Regions from separate parts of the Micromonospora sp. CA-259024 genome, predicted to be linked through region 3. Evidence: riboswitches for the same ligand, from Rfam matches in the RefSeq annotation. Region 3 holds a riboswitch; each other region holds the start of a gene.
What was found. A riboswitch is a leader RNA that binds a small molecule or an ion and turns the genes downstream of it on or off. The one in region 3 is predicted to bind cobalamin.
Positions count from the first base shown of each region.

Region 1: another riboswitch for cobalamin. It lies ahead of ACQEUX_RS29280 (ABC transporter substrate-binding protein); the one in region 3 lies ahead of bluB (5,6-dimethylbenzimidazole synthase).
Region 2: another riboswitch for cobalamin. It lies ahead of ACQEUX_RS10300 (ribonucleoside-diphosphate reductase subunit alpha); the one in region 3 lies ahead of bluB (5,6-dimethylbenzimidazole synthase).

Region 1 is NZ_JBNJND010000002.1:2,086,440-2,093,227, reverse strand. Features, by position in the region: gene ACQEUX_RS29295 (VOC family protein) at 1-82, shown strand, start outside; gene ACQEUX_RS29290 (ABC transporter ATP-binding protein) at 103-879, opposite strand; gene ACQEUX_RS29285 (FecCD family ABC transporter permease) at 924-2,093, opposite strand; gene ACQEUX_RS29280 (ABC transporter substrate-binding protein) at 2,185-3,114, opposite strand; cobalamin riboswitch at 3,201-3,323, opposite strand; gene ACQEUX_RS29275 (M14 family metallopeptidase) at 3,492-5,369, opposite strand; gene ACQEUX_RS29270 (C39 family peptidase) at 5,581-6,788, shown strand, end outside.
Region 2 is NZ_JBNJND010000001.1:2,343,436-2,350,223, reverse strand. Features, by position in the region: gene ACQEUX_RS10310 (ROK family protein) at 1-1,056, opposite strand, end outside; gene ACQEUX_RS10305 (MFS transporter) at 1,098-2,324, shown strand; cobalamin riboswitch at 2,421-2,637, shown strand; gene ACQEUX_RS10300 (ribonucleoside-diphosphate reductase subunit alpha) at 2,836-5,154, shown strand; gene ACQEUX_RS10295 (ribonucleotide-diphosphate reductase subunit beta) at 5,208-6,203, shown strand; gene ACQEUX_RS10290 (glycoside hydrolase family 19 protein) at 6,291-6,788, shown strand, end outside.
Region 3 is NZ_JBNJND010000001.1:2,667,062-2,673,849, reverse strand. Features, by position in the region: gene ACQEUX_RS11575 (M48 family metalloprotease) at 1-201, shown strand, start outside; gene ACQEUX_RS11570 (alpha/beta hydrolase) at 943-1,644, shown strand; cobalamin riboswitch at 1,839-2,038, shown strand; gene bluB (5,6-dimethylbenzimidazole synthase) at 2,067-2,696, shown strand; gene ACQEUX_RS11560 (substrate-binding domain-containing protein) at 2,931-4,706, opposite strand; gene ACQEUX_RS11555 (serine/threonine-protein kinase) at 4,790-6,052, opposite strand; gene ACQEUX_RS11550 (SDR family oxidoreductase) at 6,316-6,788, opposite strand, start outside.

The DNA.
Region 1 (6,788 bases), on a different contig from region 3:
CCGGGACATCCCCGCGGGCCGGTTCGCCGCCCTACGGGACCCGCAGGGCGCCCTCTTCTCCGTCATCGACCTGGGCCCCTGACCCACCCGGCACGCCGGGCGTCAGCGGCGGGGGCGGACGGGGACCACCAGGGGGCCATGGTCACCGGTGACCACCCGGACGCTGGCCCGGTAGTGGGTCGCGAGCAGGTGCTCGGTCAGCACCTCGGGCGGCGTCCCGGTGGCGACCACCTGGCCGCCGGCCAGCATCACCATCCGGTCGGCGTACTCGCCGGCCAGGGAGAGGTCGTGCATCGTGGCGAGGACGGTCAGGCCGTGCTCGCGGCGCAACTGGTCGACGAGTTCCAGCACGTCCTGCTGGTGACCGATGTCGAGTGCGCTGGTCGGCTCGTCGAGCAGCAGCAGCGTCGCGCCCTGGGCGAGCGCTCGGGCGAGGAACACCCGCTGCCGTTCGCCCCCGGAGAGGGTGGCCAGTTCGCGGTGGTGGAAACCGGTGAGGTCCAACCGCCCGAGCACCTCGTGCACGGCGTCGACGTCGGCGGTCGACTCCCGGCCCAGCGTCGGGATGTACGGGGTGCGACCGAGCAGCACGTAGTCCAGCACCGACATGCCGGGCGGCACCACCGGGGACTGTGCCACCGTGGCCACCACCCGGGCGCGGTCCCGGCGGCGCAGTGCGGCGCTCGCCGTACCGAACAGGGTGATCGCCCCCGGCGCGGGCAGCAGGCCCCCGACGGCGCGCAACAGGGTCGACTTGCCGGCGCCGTTCGGGCCGATGACGGTGACCCACTCGCCGACGGCGACGGTGAGGTCGACATCGGTCAGGATCGGCGTGCCGCCGAACTCGACGTGCAGCCCGCGCACCTCGACGGCCGGCACGTCGGCGGACGCACCGCCAGCGGACGCACCGGCGGTCTCGGTGCTCACGTCAGCACCCGGCGGGCGGTCCGCAGCACGAGTACGAAGAACGGGCCGCCCAGGAGAGCGGTGACCACCCCGATCGGCACCTCGGCCGGGGCGACGGCGGTGCGGGCCACCACGTCGGTCAGCGCCAGGAACGCACCGCCGAACAGCAGTGACAACGGCAGGATCACCCGGTAGCTCGACCCGGCCAGCAGCCGGACGGTGTGCGGCACGATGATGCCGACGAAACCGATCAGGCCGGTCGCGGAGACCGCCGCCGCGGTCCCCAGGGAGGCGGCGGCGATCAGCAGGTACCGGGTGCGCTGCGGGTGCAGGCCCAGACTCCTCGCCTCGTCGTCGCCGACCGCGAGGACGTCCAGCTCGCGGCGGTGCAGCAGCACCACCACGGTGGTCAGCGCCGCGTACGGCAGCACCAGCAGCACGTCGTGCCAGCCGGCGGTGGCCAGCCGGCCGAGCAGCCAGGAGTAGACCGGCTGGATGCTGTCGGAGTGTCGTTGCAGCAGGTAGGTCTGCCCGGCGGAGAGGAAGGCGGAGACCGCCACCCCGGCCAGGATCAGCATCGCTGGTGAGCTGCTCCGCCCGCCGGCCGCACCGAGCAGGTAGGTCATCGTCACGGCGAGCAGCGAACCGGCGAACGCGGCCAGCGGGATGGTCATCGGCAGTCCGGAGATCGCGCCCTGCCGACCGGCGCCGCCGAGGGCGATCACCGCGGTGACCGCGAGGCCGGCGCCGGCGGCCACACCGAGCAGGTACGGATCGGCGAGCGGGTTGCGGAACACACCCTGGTAGCAGCCGCCGGCCAGGGCGAGCAGGCCGCCGACGAGCAGGCCCAGCACCACCCGGGGCAGCCGCAGCTCGGTGACGATAGCGATCTCCCGCTCGGACAGCCCGCTGTCCAGGTGCACCCCCGGGATCAGGTTGAGCAGCTCGGCGGCGACGCTGCCCGGGGGCAGGCTCACCGGGCCGAGCGACACCCCGGCGACGAGCGCGACGAGCACCGCGAACACCCCGGCGACCAGCCAGCGCGTGCGCAGCCCGGCGGGCCGCGCCGAGGACGGCGAAAGCCCCGGCCGCCGGGGCCCGAACCACGACCCTGGACGTCGCAGCCCGGGTCGCGGAGGCTCGGAGGGCGTCCCGGCCGGCGGGGTGGGCGGTGCCGGGGCGGGCATCTCTGGCGCCCCGGTCACCGAGCCCTCTGCCGTGAGCGACCGCGGGAGTCGCACACCCGGCTCATTCCGCGCGCTCACCGACGGACGACGGTCACGCCGGTACCTTGGCGACCGCGTCGATGATGACGCGGAGCAGGTCCACGACGCGCGGGCCCCAACGCGAGGCGATGTCGTCGTCCAGCGCGACCACCTGGTTGTTCTTCACCGCGGTGAGCCCGGCCCAGCCGCTGCGCGCCTTGACCGAGTCGGCGTTCTGCTGGCAGCACTTCGAGTCGGCCAGGAAGACGAAGTCCGGGTCGGCCTTGACGATGAACTCCTGGGACAGCTGCGGGTAGCCCCCGTTCTTGCCGTCCGCGTCGGCCGGGTCGGCGATGTTGGTCAGGCCGGCCTGGCTGTAGAGCGAGCCGATGAACGTCTTGCTGGTCGCGCTGTACAGCTCCGGGCCCAACTCGTGGTAGTAGGTGAGCTTCTCGGTACGTTGCGGCAGGTCCTTGACCAGCTTGGCGATGTCGTCCTTCATCCGGGTGGTGACGTCGGTGGCCTGGTCGGCGTGCCCGGTCAGGGTGCCCAACTCGGTGATCTGCCGGTACGAGTCGTCCAGCGTGGTCGCCGCCGGGGTCAGGTAGACCGCGATCTTCAACTTGCCGAGCTGGTCGACGATCTTGTTGGTGTCGTTGGAGAGCACCACCAGGTCGGGGTTCTTGCCAGCGATCGCCTCGGCGTTCGGCTGAAAACCGGACAGGTCGGTCTTGGGCGCGTCGGCCGGGTAGGTGGACTGGTCGTCGACGGCGGTCACCTGGGGGCCGGCACCGATCGCGAAGAGCATCTCGGTGGCGCTGGGCGACAGCGAGACGATCTTCTCGGGGCGCTTGTCGAGGGTGAGCGAACCGACCGTGACCGGGTAGGCGGCGGCTGCGGTGCCGGCGCTCGGCTGGTCGTCGGCCTTCTGGGCGCAGGCGCCGAGCGCGAGCGCGGCGACCGCGAGGGTCGCGGCGAAGAGCCGAGGGGTACGTCTGAACACGGGGTCCTCCTGTCGGTCGAGGAGTGTGGTGCTTCGCCGACAGGGACTTTCGTACGCCCGCCCACGAGGCGCCCTTCCTCGAGAGCGCGTATCGCGACCGATCCGCAGGCGACCTGGCTCGTCCCCACCGTCCGGCGGGGCATCACAGTTGCGGGACAGCGCCGGGTTTCGCACCGGCTTCGCTGCGGACTGGTCGCTAAGACGGTAGCGCACCGGCCCGGACGTGCCGGATCGATCAAGGGCAGATCGTGGCGAGTCGATCTCTTGGGCTGCCGCACGGCGGGGGCGGGGTGTCCGCCGTGGGCATATGTCCCGGATCCTGGGGTTCGGGAAGGGTGGTGGGGCCCCGCCGGGGGGCGGGACGGGGCCCCACCCGATCAGGAGGAGGTGATGGTGACGTTGTCCACAGCCGCCTCGACCAGACTGGCGCCGGAGGCGTCCGCCGCCTCGACGAGGATGCTGACCGACTGGCCGGCGTACGGGGTGAGGTTGAGGTTCGCCACCGCCCAGCTCCCGTTGCGGTTGGTCGCCGCGCCGGCCTGGGTGAGCAGCGCCGTGGTGCCGCCGTTGTGCACCACGCTCACCCGCAGGTAGTCCGCCGACGAGGCGTTCGAGCCGTGTGCCAGGTACCAGGCCAGTGAGAGGGTCAGCGTGCCGGACGACGGCAGGGTGACCGCCGGGGACCGGGCGCTGGTCGCACCGCCGTCGAGGTCGTGGTCACCGGCCGCCGTTCCGGCCAGCCGACCGGTGACCAGGTCGTTGGCACCGGCGTACGGGGTGAGCTGCTTGGCGCCGGAGGACGTGGTCGCCTGGGCGGCACCCCGTTCCCACGCCCCGATGGTGGCGGTGTCGGTGCCGCCCGGGTTGATGGTCCAGCCGGTGGCGGTCTCGAAGGTGTCCGACCAGACCGTGGTGCCCCCACCGCCGCCGCAGTACTGCGCCTGCTTGCCGATGGCCCGGTACGGGCAGTCGGCGTACTCGCTGAGCATCAGCACCGCCTCCCGGTTGCGCGACGTCTGCGCGGGGATCACCTCGTCGGGCGGGTAGAACCCGCCGCCGCTGGACGAGCCCGGGTACATCTCGAAGGTGTACGCCCAGATGCCGTGGGTGGCCCACATCCAGTCGATGCTGGTGCCGTCGGCGATGTAGAGGTCACTGGACTGTTCCGGCGTGTAGCTGTTGGTGGCCGCCATCTGCTGGCCGATGGTGGCGAAGGTGTTGTACTGGTCCGCGCTCATCCCGGACGGGTTGTTCGCGGTGGTGTAGCCGAAGGGCCAGAGCACGAGCTGCGAGTACGTGTGGAAGTCGATGTTCGCCTTGATCTGCTGGGCGCCGCCGACCACGCGACTGTTGACGAAGTTGCGCAGCGCCTGCGTCTCGGGTGCGGAGAACGCCGACGGGCCGCGGTAGGTCTCCGACGAGGTGGTTCCGGACGAGCCGCCGCAGCAGCCCCACTGGTAGGACCAGTTGCGGTTCAGGTCGGTGCCGACGTTCGACGAGCCGCTGTTGGGTTGCCGGTTCTTGCGCCAGGACCGGTACGACCCGGTGGCGATGTCGTACTCGCTGCCGTCCGGGTTGACCGACGGCACGATCCAGATCTCCCGGCTGTTGACGATGTTGGTGATCCGGGAGTCGCCGCCGTAGCTGTCGGTGAAGAGGTTGAGCAGGTAGATCGCCATCTCGACGGTCAGGTGCTCACGGGCGTGCTGCTGGGCGTTGAACAGGATCTCCGGTTCGCTCTCGTCGGTGCCGACGTTGTCGGAGATCTTCACCGCCATCAGATCGCGGCCCTCGTACGACGAACCGATGCTGATCTTGCGGGCGATCGCCGGATGGTCGGCGACGACCTGGTTCACGACGGCGGTCAGTTCCGCGTAGTCGTGGTAGTTGGAGTCGGCGGGCGGGAAAGCCAGCGTGCCCACCTCGCCGGCACCGCGCTCGGCGTTCGGCGGCGGGGCGAGCGGTTCCAGCCGGAAGCCCAGCTTGCCGATCGCGGCAGCCTCGCCCGCGGTGGCGGAGACGTGCAGCACGCCGTGTTCGGAGTAGTCGATGGCGGCTCCGGTGCGGGCCACCGCGGTGCGGTCGGCGGAGGTCCGGGGGCCGAGCACCCGGTAGCTGGCGGCGGCCGACTCGGCGGCCCGGTCCGGTGCCGGTCGGGCGGCGACCGGACCGACGGCGACGGCGACGATTCCCAGCCCGGTGACGACGGCGAGCACCAGGACGCGGCGGAGAGGGATGGCTGTGCGGAGGGCCATGGACTACCTCCTCGATGGGCGGGAGATCCCGCTCGGTGGAGGACACTTCACCATCTGTCACATGGTCATATCAATATCGATCGCTGCCTAATGCATCCCGAGCGGATCATCCCTGCGGCAATGATTTTCCATTCAGGAACATCTGGCGAAACTTCCCTCCAAGCGGAAAACTGACCAGCGACGATGCCCCTCTCGACCCCGCGGAGCACTCATGGCCAGATCCCGCCTGTGCGCGGCCGCCCTCGCCGGCGTCACCGCGCTCACCCTGCTCGCCACCACCGCGCCCGCGACGGCGGCAAGCCCTCCCACCGTCACTCACGACGAGCAGATCACCTTCCAGGACTGGTCCGGGCCCGCCGACTGGCACCGGGGCAGCCGGGCCGGCACCCGCGTGGTGCCCGGCGCCCGGGCCGGCCTCACCCTGGCCCGCCCGGCCGGCACCACCGAGTACGCCGACCCGCACACCGGCACCACCCGCACCTGGGAGTACGGCACCTGGACGTCGCCGGTGACCCGGATCGGGTTCGACGCCACCGAACTGATCGCCTCCTGGAACGCGGAGACCCCCGCCGGCACCTGGATCCAGGTGGAGATGCAGGGCAACTACACCAGCGGCGACCAGACCCCGTGGTACGTCCTGGGCCGCTGGGCGTCCGGGGACGCCGACATCAAGCGGACCAGCGTCAACCGGCAGGGCGACCCCTGGTCGACGATCTGGACCGACACCTTCAGCATCGACGACGCCGCCGTCGGGGTGCTGCTGCGGTCGTACCAGCTGCGGTTGACCCTCTACCGCGCACCCGGGCAGACCGCCGCGCCGGTGGTCCGGATGCTCGGCGCGATGAGCTCCACCGTGCCGGACCGGTTCAGCGTGACGCCCAGCGCCGGGCACATCGCCTGGGGCGTCGAGTTGCCGGTGCCGCGCTACTCGCAGAACGTGCACGCCGGGCACTACCCGGAATACGACGGCGGCGGCGAGGCGTGGTGCTCACCCACCTCCACCGAGATGGTGGTCGAGTACTGGGGTCGCAAGCCGTCCTCGGCCGAAACCTCCTGGGTGGACCCGACCTACCCCGACCCGACCGTCAACCACGCGGCCCGGATGACCTACGACTACGCGTACGACGGCGCCGGCAACTGGCCGTTCAACACCGCGTACGCGGCCAGCTTCCCCGGCCTGGAGGGTCGGGTGACCCGGCTGCACTCGCTGGACGAGCTGGAGCGTTTCATCGCCGCCGGCATCCCGGTGGTGACCAGCCAGTCCTTCCTCGCCAGTGAGCTGGACGGGGCGAACTACGGCACCTCCGGGCACCTGTTCGTGGTGGTCGGGTTCACCGCCGACGGCGACGTGATCGTCAACGACCCGGCCTCGTCGAGCAACGACGTGGTGCGCAACGTCTACAAGCGTGCGCAGTTCGA
Region 2 (6,788 bases), 320 kb from region 3:
GAGCACCTGCATGGCGGCACCCGCGGCGATCACGTCCGCGCCCAGGCTGGACAGCCGCACGTCCGTGCTGAGCCAGTCCGCGCGGGGTACGTCGCTGTGGACGGCCTCCTCGACCGCCGCGAGATACGGCTGCGCGTGTCGCAGGAGGTCGGCGCCGGCCAGCACCACGTGGGCGAGGTCGAGCGTCTGGAGCAGGTTGACGACGCCGATCGCCAGGACGCGGGCCGCCCGTTCGATGTCGCCGGCCTCGGCGGCACGGTTGTGCACGATCTCCAGACATCCGTGGCGCCCGCAGACGCAGAGCGGCCCGTCGAGTTCGACGACGGTGTGGCCGAACTCGCCGGCGTTGGTGTGCGCGCCCCGGTGGGCCGTGCCGCGCAGCCAGAAGCCGCCGCCGATGCCGGACTCGACCATGATGAGGACCGCGTCGCCGAACGTTCCGCCGTGCCGCCACGCCTCGGCCGTGATCCCCGCGGTGACGTCCTTGTCGAGGTGCACCGGCAGGCCCAGGTGCGCCTCGGCGATCTCCCGCAGCGGTACGTCGTGCCAGTGCCGCAGGCCGTGGGCGTCGCGGACCAGGCCGTGGGCGTGGTCCAGCGGGCCGATCATGCCGATGCCCACGCCGGTCAGCCGGCCCCGCAGGTCATCGATGCCCGGTATCGCGTCGATGCCGGACCTCAGGGCGTCGAGAAGCTGCTCCGGTGTGAAGTCGCCGGGCAGCGGGCTCACCGCCGAGTGGTGCACGGTGCCGGCCAGGTCGACCAGGACGAGCCGCAGCGTACGGCGGGCGACGTGGGCGCCGATCGCGTACCGGCTGTCCGGGACGAGTTCGTAGACGACCGCGGGCTTGCCGATGCCGGGGCGGCGGACGCCGGCGGGACGAATCAGGCCGTCGGCGGTCAGGCGGGCGATCACCTTGGAGACGGCCTGTGGTGTCAGACCGGTGGCGCCGACCACGGTCGACCGCTCGAACGTCCGCGCGGTGCGTCCCACCGCCATGACCAGCGCCTGGTTGTAGCCACGCAGGAAGGTGACGTCCGCTGTGGTGCGCGTCATCTCGCCACCCTATTACGCAACGCTGTTGCTAAATTCGCTCGGTGCATGGATTGAGCAGAGGTCGACGCCTGGCGGCAGTTCTCGCGCTGGCGCTGGGCGGTGTGGCGGTCGGCCTGACCGAGTTCGTGGCGATGGGCCTGCTGCCCGACATCGCACGCGGTCTCCTCCCGCAGCAGTACGCCCAGTCGTCGTCGGACGCGGTGGCCCGCGCGGGCTGGATGATCACCGCGTACGCGCTCGGCGTGGTCGTGGGCGCGCCCCTGATCGCCGCACTGTCCGCCCGGCTGCCGCGCAAGAAGCTGGTACTCGGGCTGCTCGTCCTCTTCGTCGTCGGCACCATCGCGTCGGCGACCGCGCCGACGTTCGACCTGGTGCTGGTGGCGCGGTTCGTCGCCGCGCTGCCGCACGGCGCGTACTTCGGGGCCGCCGGCCTGCTCGCGGCAACCCTGCTGGGCCCCGGTAACGAGGCCCGGGGGTTCGCCGTCGTGCTCAGCGGCCTGACCGTGAGCAACGTGGTGGGCGTACCCCTGATCACCCGGCTCGGGCAGGCGGCCGGTTGGCGTACCGCCTACCTGATCATCGCCGGGGTGTTCGTGCTGACCCTGCTGGCGGTGCTGGCGGTCGTGCCGGAGGTCGTCGCGGCGGTCGACGGCTCGCCGGCCGCCGAGCTGAGGGCGCTGCGGACCGCCCAGGTGTGGCTCGTCGCGGCCACGGGGGCGGTGGGCTTCGCCGGTTTCTTCGCGGTCAACACGTACATCGCGCCGGTCACCACCGACGTCGCCGGCCTTTCGGCCGCGACGGTGCCGTGGGCGCTGGTCGCCGTGGGCCTGGGCATGACCGTCGGCAACGCCCTGGGGGGCTGGCTCGCGGACCGGGACCTGCGCCGGAGCATGATCGTCGGCTTTGCCGCCATGATCGTGAGCATCGCCGTGTTCAGCCTCGTCGCGTCGAACCGTGTCGGCCTCTTCGTGGGCGCGTTCCTGGTGGGCGCGACGAGCCTCTACCTGGGGCCGGTCCTGCAGGGGCGCCTGATCACGGTCGCACCGGGCGCCCAGTTGATGGGCGCGGCGATGAACCAGTCGGCCATGAACATCGCGAACAGCCTCGGCGCCGCGCTCGGCAGCGTCGCCATCGCCGCGGGCTTCGGCTACCTCGCGCCGGGCTGGGTCGGCGTGGGCCTCGCGATCCTCGGGCTGGGCCTGGCGGGTGTCAGCTTCACGGTCGAGCGACGCTCGCACGCCCCGCAGCCGGTGGCCGTCGCGGGCTGACCCGCCGGCTCGGAGACGGGTGACGGTCGTCACCAGCGCGCCGCCGACACGCCGGAGACCGACATGTGGGGTGTGACAACGGCAGTGTCCCTATATATGGTGTCGAGCGCAGCTGGTTCGACCGCTCAGCCCGAGCGGTCGAGGCAAGAGGGAACCCGGTGGGAATCCGGGACTGTCCCGCAGCGGTGAGTGGGAACGACCGCCGTCATCAGCACTGGGCCACCAATCGGCCTGGGAAGCGACGGCCAGTAGGAGACCGGCGAGCCCGGTCGCGCCTGCGAGTCCGAAGACCTGCCAGCGCGCCGTACACCCGCATCCGGGTGGGCGGCGGTCCGAGGCCGCGTGGGACGGCTGACGCCACCTGACCCACGCCCTGCCCGGGGTGTGGCGTCCGCCGGTGTCCGTCTCCTCGCGTCCGAGGGCCATCAGGTCTCGAACTCGCGAGGAGTGAGTGGTGACAGTCACCGACGTTGTCCCGGCCAGCGGCGACACGGCCCTGCGGCGGACGCCGATGCAGGTCCGCAAGCGCAACGGTGCCACCGAGCCGGTGGACGTGAACAAGATCGTCCGGGCGGTCGAGCGGTGGGCCGACGACCTCGCCGACGTCGATCCGATGCGCGTGGCGACCCGCACGATCAGCGGTCTGTACGACGGCGCGACGACGGCCGAGCTGGACCGGCTGTCCATCCAGACCGCCGCAGAGATGATCGGCGAGGAACCGCAGTACTCGCGCCTCGCCGCCCGGCTGCTGTCCGGCTACGTCGGGAAGGAGGTACGCCGGCAGGGCGTCACCTCGTTCAGCGCGGCGATCCGGGTCGGCCACGCCGAGGGTCTGATCGGTGACGACACCGCCGCCTTCGTCGCCGCGCACGCCACGATGCTCGACGACGCCATCGACCCGGACGGCGACCGGCGGTTCGAGTACTTCGGCCTGCGCACGGTGTACGACCGGTACCTGTTGCGCCACCCCACCAGCCGGCTGGTCCTGGAGACCCCGCAGTACTGGCTGCTGCGGGTGGCCTGCGGGCTGTCCCGTACGCCGGACGAGGCGGTCGACTTCTACCGCCTGATGTCCAGCCTGGCCTACCTGCCCAGCTCGCCGACGTTGTTCAACTCCGGCACCCGGCACACCCAGATGTCCTCCTGCTACCTGGTCGACTCCCCGCTCGACGAGCTGGACTCGATCTACCAGCGGTACGCCCAGGTCGCCAACCTGTCCAAGTTCGCCGGCGGCATCGGCATCGCGTACTCCCGGGTCCGATCCCGGGGCGCGCTGATCCGCGGCACCAACGGGCAGTCCAACGGGATCGTGCCGTGGCTGCGCACGCTGGACGCCAGCGTCGCCGCGGTCAACCAGGGCGGCCGGCGCAAGGGCGCGGCCTGCGTGTACCTGGAGCCGTGGCACCCGGACATCGAGGAGTTCCTGCAACTGCGGGACAACACCGGCGAGGACGCCCGGCGTGCCCACAACCTGAACCTGGCCAACTGGATCCCGGACGAGTTCATGCGCCGGGTCGAGGCCGACGAGATGTGGTCGCTGTTCGACCCGAGTGAGGTGCCGGAGCTGCCCGACCTGTGGGGGGAGCGGTTCGACGCCGCGTACCGGGAGGCCGAGGCGCAGGGTCGCCACGTGCGGCAGGTCCCGGCGCGGGAGCTGTACGGGAAGATGATGCGCACCCTCGCCCAGACCGGCAACGGGTGGATGACCTTCAAGGACGCCGCCAACCGCCTGTGCAACCAGACCGCCGAACCGGGCAACGTGGTGCACCTGTCCAACCTCTGCACCGAGATCGTCGAGGTGTCCAGCGACGCCGAGACCGCGGTGTGCAACCTCGGGTCGGTGAACGTCGCCGCCCACCTCACCGACGGCGGCGTCGACTGGCAGCGGCTGCGCGCCACGGTGCGTACCGCCGTGACGTTCCTGGACCGCGTCATCGACATCAACTACTACCCGACCCCGCAGGCGGCGGCGAGCAACCCACGCTGGCGGCCGGTCGGGCTCGGGCTGATGGGCCTGCAGGACGTGTTCTTCGCGCTGCGGCTGCCGTTCGACTCCCCGGCCGCGCGCGAGCTGTCCACCCGGATCAGCGAGGAGCTGTACCTGACCGCGCTGGAGACCTCCGCCGACCTGGCGCGCCGCTTCGGCGCGCATCCGGCGTACGGGCAGACCCGGGCCGCACGGGGCCAGCTCCAGCCCGACCTGTGGGGTGTCGAGGGAACGCAGACCGCGCGCTGGGCCGCGCTGCGCGAGCAGGTCGAGGCGTACGGGCTGCGCAACTCGCTGCTGGTGGCGGTCGCCCCGACCGCGACCATCGCCTCGATCGCGGGGTGCTACGAGTGCATCGAGCCGCAGGTGTCCAACCTGTTCAAGCGCGAGACCCTGTCGGGGGAGTTCCTCCAGGTCAACACCGCGCTGGTCCGCGAGCTGAAGGCCCGTGGCCTGTGGACCGACCGGATCCGGTCGGCGATCAAGCGGGCGGAGGGGTCGGTGCAGGACATCGCGGAGCTGCCGTCCGGTGTCCGGGAGCTGTTCCGTACCGCGTGGGAGCTGCCGCAGCGCGCGCTGATCGACCTGGCCGCCGCCCGCGCCCCGTTCATCGACCAGTCCCAGTCGCTGAACCTGTTCCTGGCCGCGCCGACCATCGGCAAGCTCTCCTCGATGTACCTGTACGCCTGGAAGGCCGGGCTGAAGACCACCTACTACCTGCGCTCGCGTCCGGCCACGCGGATCCAGCAGGCCACCGTCAGCGCCGTCGCACCCGTCGTCGTCGACGCGGAGGCGCTGGCCTGCTCGCTGGAGAACCCCGAGTCGTGCGAGGCCTGCCAGTGACCCCCGCCGACGCCACCACCGACACGAGCACCACCGACACGAGGACCACGCACATGCTGCTCGACCCCGGGATGGACCTCACCCTCCGCCCGATGCGCTACCCGCACTTCTTCGACCGCTTCCGCGACGCCATCCGCAACACCTGGACCGTCGAGGAGGTCGACCTGCACGCCGACCTCGCCGACCTCGACAAGTTGTCGCCGGCCGAGCGGCACCTGGTCAGCCGCCTGGTGGCGTTCTTCGCCACCGGCGACACGATCGTCGCCAACAACCTGGTGCTCAATCTCTACCAGCACGTCAACAGTCCCGAGGGCCGCCTCTACCTGTCCCGGCAGCTGTTCGAGGAGGCCGTGCACGTCCAGTTCTATCTCAACCTGCTCGACACGTACGTGCCGGACGAGACCGAGCGGTTCGCCGCCTTCGCCGCCATCGAGAACATCCCCTCGATCCGTCGCAAGGCCGAGTTCTGCTTCCGCTGGATCGACTCCCTCAACAACCTGCGGGAGCTGCGGTCCCGGGAGGACCGGCGTGCGTTCCTGCTCAACCTGATCTGCTTCGCCGCCTGCATCGAGGGCCTGTTCTTCTACGGCGCGTTCGCGTACGTCTACTTCCTGCGCTCCCGGGGCCTGCTGCACGGGCTGGCCTCCGGCACCAACTGGGTGTTCCGCGACGAGTCCATGCACATGGCGTTCGCGTTCGACGTCGTCGACACCGTCCGGGCTGAGGAGCCGGACCTGTTCGACGACGATCTCGCCGACCAGGTTCGGCAGATGCTCACCGAGGCCGTCGAGTGTGAGGTGCAGTTCGCCGAGGACCTGGTGGGCCACGGCGTGCCCGGCCTGACGTTGACCGACATGCGGGAGTACCTCCAGCACGTCGCCGACCGCCGCCTCGCCCAGCTCGGCATCGCGCCGCACTACGGGTCGGGCAACCCGTTCGGCTTCATGGAGTTGCAGGACGTGCAGGAGCTGTCCAACTTCTTCGAGCGGCGGGTCTCGGCGTACCAGGTCGGGGTGACCGGCACGGTCGCCTTCGACGACGACTTCTGATCCAACTAATAGTAAAGATTGTGAACAGATGATGCTACAGTCACCCCTGTCGATGTAACGCTCGGAGTTCCCGGGAAGGAGTGACCCATGTCGAGACTGCGCGCCCTGGCCGCGCTCGTGGCACTGACCGTCGCCGGAGGCCTGTTGACGGTGCTGCCGTCGACCCCGGCGTCGGCCGCCGCCTGCGCGGCGTCCTGGCAGTCGTCGGCCGTCTACACCGGAGGCGCCCAGGTCTCCCACAACGGCCGCAACTACCAGGCGAAGTGGTGGACCCAGAACGAGGCGCCGCCGGGGACCACCGGCGTCTGGCAGGACCTGGGCACCTGCGGAGGCGGCACCACGCCACCTCCCACCGGCGGCTGCACCTATCCGAACTGGGCCGCCGGCACCTGGTACGCCACCGGAAGCATCGTGCGGTACACCAACGGCCTGTACTACATCGCCGAGCACGACAACCCGGGCTACGACCCCATCATCAGCACCTGGTACTGGGAGCCGTACACCTGCGGCGGTCAACCGCCCACCACCCCGCCCCCCACCAACCCCGGCGGATTCGTGGTGACCGAGGCCCAGTTCAACCAGATG
Region 3 (6,788 bases):
GTGGGGGAAGAGTCCTGGCGGGTGCGGTATGACCTCTCCCTCGGCAGTGGTTCGAGCAGGATCACCGGTACAACCCTGTTCGGCCTGGTCCGGATCGGTCACAACCTGGTGCAGGTGCAGCTGACCGCCATCGCGGAGCCGCTAGACGAGGCGGTGTTCGATGCGGCGGTCTCCTCGACGGTGGCTGCTCTCAGCCACTAGGACGCTCGTACCCGCCAGAAGATCGGCGTGATCGCCGCGAGCTGTGGTTACTGCTCGCCGCCGGGCGGCTGCCCCGGTGCCCAGGTGGAACGCCGTCGTCCGAGCTTGCACGGCTCGGGCGGCGGTTGCCGAGGTGCCGGTGCCGATGAACAGGTCCGCCCACCTGCGGCTGTTGCCGGTCGCGAACTGCCGGGCCCCGTCCGTCCCGATCCATGTCGTGGCCTCGGCTGGTGTGGAACTGCCGGTGGTGAGGTGCTGGGCGAGGCCGAGCCCGGCCCACGCGTGCGGGTCCTGCTGGTAGGCATACCTCATCACCCCGGCCTACGCCTCCCCGCCGCGACGATCACGCCGACGCATTGGGTCATAGTGGACGAACCCGACCTTTCAGGATCTGTAGCAACATCGAAAGGTCGATATCCGGGGGCCGAGAATCAGATACAACCGCATAGCCACGGGAAACGATTTTGTTGTGCCGCCACGCTCAGCAATGCGGGGATCGAGTGCATGTCTACGTGCATAGATTCGGCACGAAACCGGGCAACGTGTTGTTGCTCACGGTGACACCGTTGCCGCCCGGCTTGTGGCTCGGCTCATAGGCGACCGCACCTTGCTACCCGAAAGTAGCGGCATATATTTCCGCTGTCCTCGGTCGAGATGGGGCGCTGCGGCGATACACGACGGCGTGGGCGGCGACGAACTCCAGATCCGATCATTTGAATCCATGCGGGCAGGAACATCATCTTGAACAGTATTCCGTCGCTTCTTCTCGTGCACGGCGCCTGGCACGGGCCGTGGGTCTGGCAGTCGCTCGTCGAGCAGTTCCCGGATATTGACATCCACACCGTCGCGCTACCCAGTAGCGGCAACGACCCCGCTGCCCTCGGGGACCTCTACGACGACGCGGCCGTGGTCAAGGCCGCCGTCGCCGCCATCGGCGGCCCGGTCGTGGTCGTCGCCCACTCCTACGGTGGTGCCCCGGTCACGGAGGCGCTCGCTGCCGCGGACAACGTACGCCGGATTGTTTATCTCGCTGCTTTTCAGCCGGACGTCGGCGATTCGCTCTTCTCCACCGCCGGTGGCGTTGCTCCGCCGTGGTGGGAGGTGCACGAGCGGACGGACCTGAAGAGCAAAGGTCACATCGAGCCATCGCAGCCCCGAGATGTCTTCTACGGCGACGTCGATCCGGAAATCGCGGAACAGGCCGTTGCACGACTCGGACTCCAGTCATGGGCCTCGACGCAGCAGCCGCTGACCGAGGCGGCGTGGCGCACCATTCCCAGCACCTACATCATTTGCGAGGCCGACAACGCTCTTCCGCCCTTCGCGCAGGAGCTCATGGCCAAGCGGGCCGAGCGGGTGTTGCGGATGAACTCCTCGCACTCGCCGTTCCTTTCTCAGCCCGCCGAGCTGGCCGCGCTGATCCGGGCGGAACTTTCCGCCTGACGTATGCGGCGCGGGTAGCGGGCGTCGCCCAGCCGGGCATCCGACTGAGCGGCGAGACTGTCACCCCGCAGGCAAGGTTCACTCCGACCGGCAACGGCGTAGCGGTGGTCCGGGAACAACCCGGCCACCGCAACGCCAATCCCGAGCTTGTGGCGGGGTTCGTCCCAGGTTCGGCGGGGCCGCTATGGTGCGCGGTGGCACAAACGTTGCGAGGTGCCCCGCGCGAGTGGGGAGAATCGGGAAGCCGGTGTGAGTCCGGCACGGGCCCGCCGCGGTGACCGGGGAGCTGCCACCCACGCGCACTAGACGCAGCCACTGGCCCTGAGGGGTTGGGAAGGCGGGTGACCAGCGTAGATCCGGGAGTCCGAAGACCGGCCTCGCGTCATCGGCCCCGTCAGGGGCGAGAAGCAGGGGAGCCTGCCTTGAACACCGGATTCTACGAGACCATCCACCGCCGCCGGGACGTACGTGCCCAGTTCACCGGGGCGCCGATCCCCGACGAGACGTTGGACCGGATCCTCACGGCGGCGCACGCCGCGCCGAGCGTCGGTATCTCCCAGCCCTGGGACTTCATCCTGGTCCGCGATCCTGAGCTGCGGCAGGAGTTTCACCGGCACGTGGAGCGGGAGCGGGACACCTTCGCGGCCACTCTCGACGGTGCCGCGGCGGAACGCTTCACCCGGATCAAGATCGATGGCGTACGGGAGTCGACGTTGTCGGTCGTGGTCACGTACGACCCGCAGCGGGGTGGACCGGCCGTACTCGGTCGTCACGCGATCGCCGACGCCGGCCTCTACTCGGTCTGTCTGGCGATCCAGAACCTGTGGTTGGCCGCGACCGCCGAGCAGCTCGGGGTCGGTTGGGTCTCGTTCTACCGGGAGCCGTTTCTGCGCGACCTGCTCGGCATCCCGGCCACCGTCCGCCCGGTGGCGTGGCTCTGCCTCGGCCCGGTCACCCATCTGGAGCAGACGCCGGACCTGGAGCGGCACGGTTGGCGCCAGCGACGTCCGGTCTCGTCGGTGATCCACCACGACCGTTGGACGACCGAGTGACCGGGTGACCGGGTGACCGGGTGACCGGGTGGCCGGGGTGGCGCTCCCGCGCCAGCCACCCCGGTGCGGGCTCGCCCCCGCGTACCTGAGAATCGTCGGCGATTGGCAGGACCGCATCCTCTTCCAACGCCTCACGGACCGCTGGCCCCTCTCCCTGCGTGGGTCTGTGGCAGACCCTTGAGCAGGGCGGCCTCGGTGACGCGATCGCCCGGCCCAGTCGCGCCAGGGAGAGCGTCAGAAGCTGCTGACCAGCTTCACGAACGCCTCGTCGATCTTGGCGGGATCGGTGGCGTCGAAAGCTTTGCCCGACGATGCCTTGGCGATCCGGTCCAGGGTGGCGAAGTCCGACTCCCGGTCGAACGCGATGCAGAACACCTTCACCGGACGCTGCGGGTCCAGGGCGACCTCGGCGAGCAACCGGGCCAGGTCGTTGTCCCGGCTGTACTCATTCTTGCCGTCGGTCAGCACGACGACCGCGTTGATCCGCTGCGGGTCGTACCGGTCGAGCAGCTCTCGGTGTGCGGCCCGGACCGTCGCGTAGAGCGCGGTGCCACCCTCGACATGCAGGCCGGCGATCTTGCTGGTGATCCGCTTCTGGTCGAACTCGCCGAGAGGGGACTCCTCCCGGTATGGGCTTTTCGGCTGATTCTTGGTCTCCGAGGAGAACGACCAGAGTCCCACCCGGTCTTCGGTGTTGAGCAGCGCGAGGGCCTTGCCCGCCGCCGCCGACGCGACCTGGAAACGGGTACGGGTGCCGACCTTCGCCAGCATCGACCCCGAGGTGTCCAGGGCGATCAGGATGTTGGCCTTCTTGCGGAGCGTGCGCCAGCCGTCCAGCATCGCGCCGACCACCTCCGGGTTCGGGGGCTCGAAGTAGGTCAGCCCGCCGGTGGGCTCGGCGCCGACGCTGGCGAGCAGCTCCGCCGAGGCGCGGCGCTCGTGGTCCCGGAAGCCGAGGCGGGCGAAGCTCTCCTGCTGGGCGTCCATGGTCAGGAATTTCTGGAAGTCGGCCGCTGCCGCGCGCTGCCGCTCATCGGCCGACGGCAGCACCACGAACGGGTGGTCCAGGTTGAACGTGCCCTCCCTGGGATGGACGGCGACCAGCGGGACGTTCGGCCGGCGGCCCCGCTCCTGCCCGTCCTGCCGAGGGCTCAGCGCGCCCGTGTTGTAGAGGTCCACCAGCTCCTCCTGCAGGACGATGGCACTCATGTCGTCCGTACTGCCCGCACCGCCGGCCAGGTCCGCCTCGGCGAGGCTGCGCAGCAGGTCGACCGAGTCGTCGCTGTAGTGCGACACGTTGGCCTCGATCCGGCGGACGAACTGGGTGACCGCGGGGTCGGCCAGGTCGGACTGGGTCAGGTCGCTGGACCGTTGCACCGCCGCGTAGTAGGTGGCGATGGTCGCCGCCAGCCCGGAGGTGGACAGGTTCGGGTTGTCCTTGCCGAAGGTGAAGCGGCCCCATTCCGGCTTGCCGAAGCCCGCCCACCCGTCGCGCCCGGAGAGGCCCAGGATCTCCCCCCAGCCCAGCGACCCGCGCTGGCGTACCAGCTCGGCCTTGGGCTGCGGCATCGCGATCACCAGCGGGCTGTTGGCGATCGACGGGTAGCGGTCCGGGGTCTGCAGCTCTCGCCCGGCGGCCTCGTCGAGCAGCCGGAGCTGGCCGGTCCACAGGCTCGACGTCGGCAGCCAGACCTGTGGTTGCGGCAGGCCGGTGTGGGTCCAGCCGGTAGCCAGCGCCTCGGTGGCCTTGCCCGAGTTCAACGCGCTGACGTGCACCTGGGCGCAGCCACCGCCATCGATCGACCGGTCGCTGCGGTTGTAGCGCTCGGCCAGGTCGACCAGCAGTGCCGCCTTCTCGGTGGAGGAGTTGACCTGGAGGGTGGTGGCGCAGTCGTTGCCCGCTTCGCGCTGCCGGACGAACACGAACGCCCCGGCGATGACCACCAGCCCGGCGGTGACGGCGGCGGTGTACGGCAACCACTGCCGCGTACGCGTAGCGGATGGGGCCATCGGGACGTCCTCCTCGGCGGGCGGCTGGTGGCAGTCAACCTATCGATCCGGCGCCAGCCGGCGACCCCGACCCACCGCACCGGTCACTCGCGGTCGGACGGTCCTCCGACCGCCGCCGCGACCAGCAGCCGAACCAGGTAGACCACGACGAAGGCGACCGCCCCGACCGCGGTGGCCGGGCCGACCGCGCTCGACGCGACGTAGCCGGCGGCGGCGCCGGCCGAACCGAGGAAGATCGCGGTCGAGATGCCCCAGGCGTCAAGGGCCTCACTACGCAGCCGCCGCAACGCGCCGCCACCTCCACCGACGCCGGGCTCCGTCACCGGCAGGTGTGCTGGTTGGGTCGGCCGGGCCTGGGTCGGCACCGTCGGCCGGGTCGGCATCTGCGGCTGCGTCGGGCGTGACTGTGGAGCCGCCGGCGTGACCTGGGGCAGCGGGTGGTTCGGCGTCGGCGCGCCCGCGGTCTCGTTGCCGACCTCGAGCAGGTTCTCCCGACGAAGCGGATCGGTGACCCTGCCGTCCTGCCGGAGCAGCCGCACCAGCACGCGCTCGGCACCCGGCCGGTCCGCCGGATCCTTGGCCAGGCACTCCCGGATCAGCTCGTCCAGAACGGGCGGCAACGCAGGCAGCTCGGGCGGATCGTGCAGCACCCGGTGCATCACGGCGAAGAGCGAATCATTGCCGAACGGCGGCCGACCACCGGCGGCGAAGGCGATCGTGGCCGCCCAGGCGAAGACGTCGCAGGGCGGACCGACCGCGTCGTTGCGGAACCGCTCGGGCGCCATGTACGCGGTGGTCCCCATGACCCGGCTGGACGCCGTCTCGGTGACGCCCAACGCGCGGGCGATGCCGAAGTCGATCACCCGAGGACCGTCCTCGCCCAGCACCACGTTGTCCGGCTTCAGATCGCAGTGCACCACTCCGGCACTGTGGATCGCGGCGAGCGCGGTGACGGTGCCGACCGCGAGCCGGTGCAGGGCGTTACCGGTCACCGGACCGCGCTCGCGGACGTGCCGGTGCAGGGTCAGGCCCTCGATGAACTCACTGACCACGTAGGGCCGCTCGCCGTCCACCTCGGCGAAGAGCACCTGCGCGGTGCAGAACGGAGCGACCCGGCGTGCGGCGGCGATCTCCTTCACGAACTGCGACCGCGCCCGTGGATCACTCAGATCGACGTTGACCATCTTGACCGCGACCCGGTCACCGGCGTCGTCCTCACCGAGATAGACGACCCCCTGCCCACCCGCGCCCAGCCGGCCGACCAGCCGATACGGGCCGGCGGTGACCGGATCGTGCGTCCACAGTTTCGCCAACCCTGGCACCGGCGTGCCGGCCAGTTCTGACATCCCGACTCCATCAGTGTCGTGCCCGGCCACCGGCGGCGCAGGACACGGCCATCGTGCCATGTCCGCCGCCGGTGACCGAGGACGTTCGACCATGGGCCGAGGTCGAAGGAGGACCTCCTTGCCGGCGGCAACGACGACGAACCGGGTGAGCACGATGGGCCTCGACGTCACGGCGCGATCCTGGTCGCAACCGGTTCCTTGCGTCTCAGCTCGGCTGATCCCTTGGGCATGCTCAAAAAGCGAGGAGCATGTCGCGTACCTGCTCACGCGACGGTGTGATGACCCGCCTTGATCACCTGGTCATACTCGCTGCGTCGGGCGTCGTAGGCGGATTCCAGGAACGCCTCCGAGTCGGGGCCGATCGGCAGCCGCAGCGGCGGCGAGTCCATCTGCCCGAGCCGCCACACCACGTCGGCGAAGAGTTCGGGGGAGTTGATTTCCGCCTTGGTGTTCATGCCGCGTAGCGCGCCGAGCATGCCGTCGTTGACCGGCGTGTAGTCGGCGATACGGTGCTCCGGCATCACCAGGTTGGCGCTGTAACCGGTGGCGAAGCCGCCCGGCTGCAGGATGGTCACCTTCACCCCGAAGTGCCCGGCCTCGGCGGCCAGCGACTCGGCCGCCCCCTCCACCGCGAACTTGCTCGCGGTGTACGCGGCGAGGCCCGGGAAGGGAACCATGCCGGCGACCGAGCTGACGAAGATGGCGTGTCCGCGGTGCTGCGCCCGCCACAACGGCA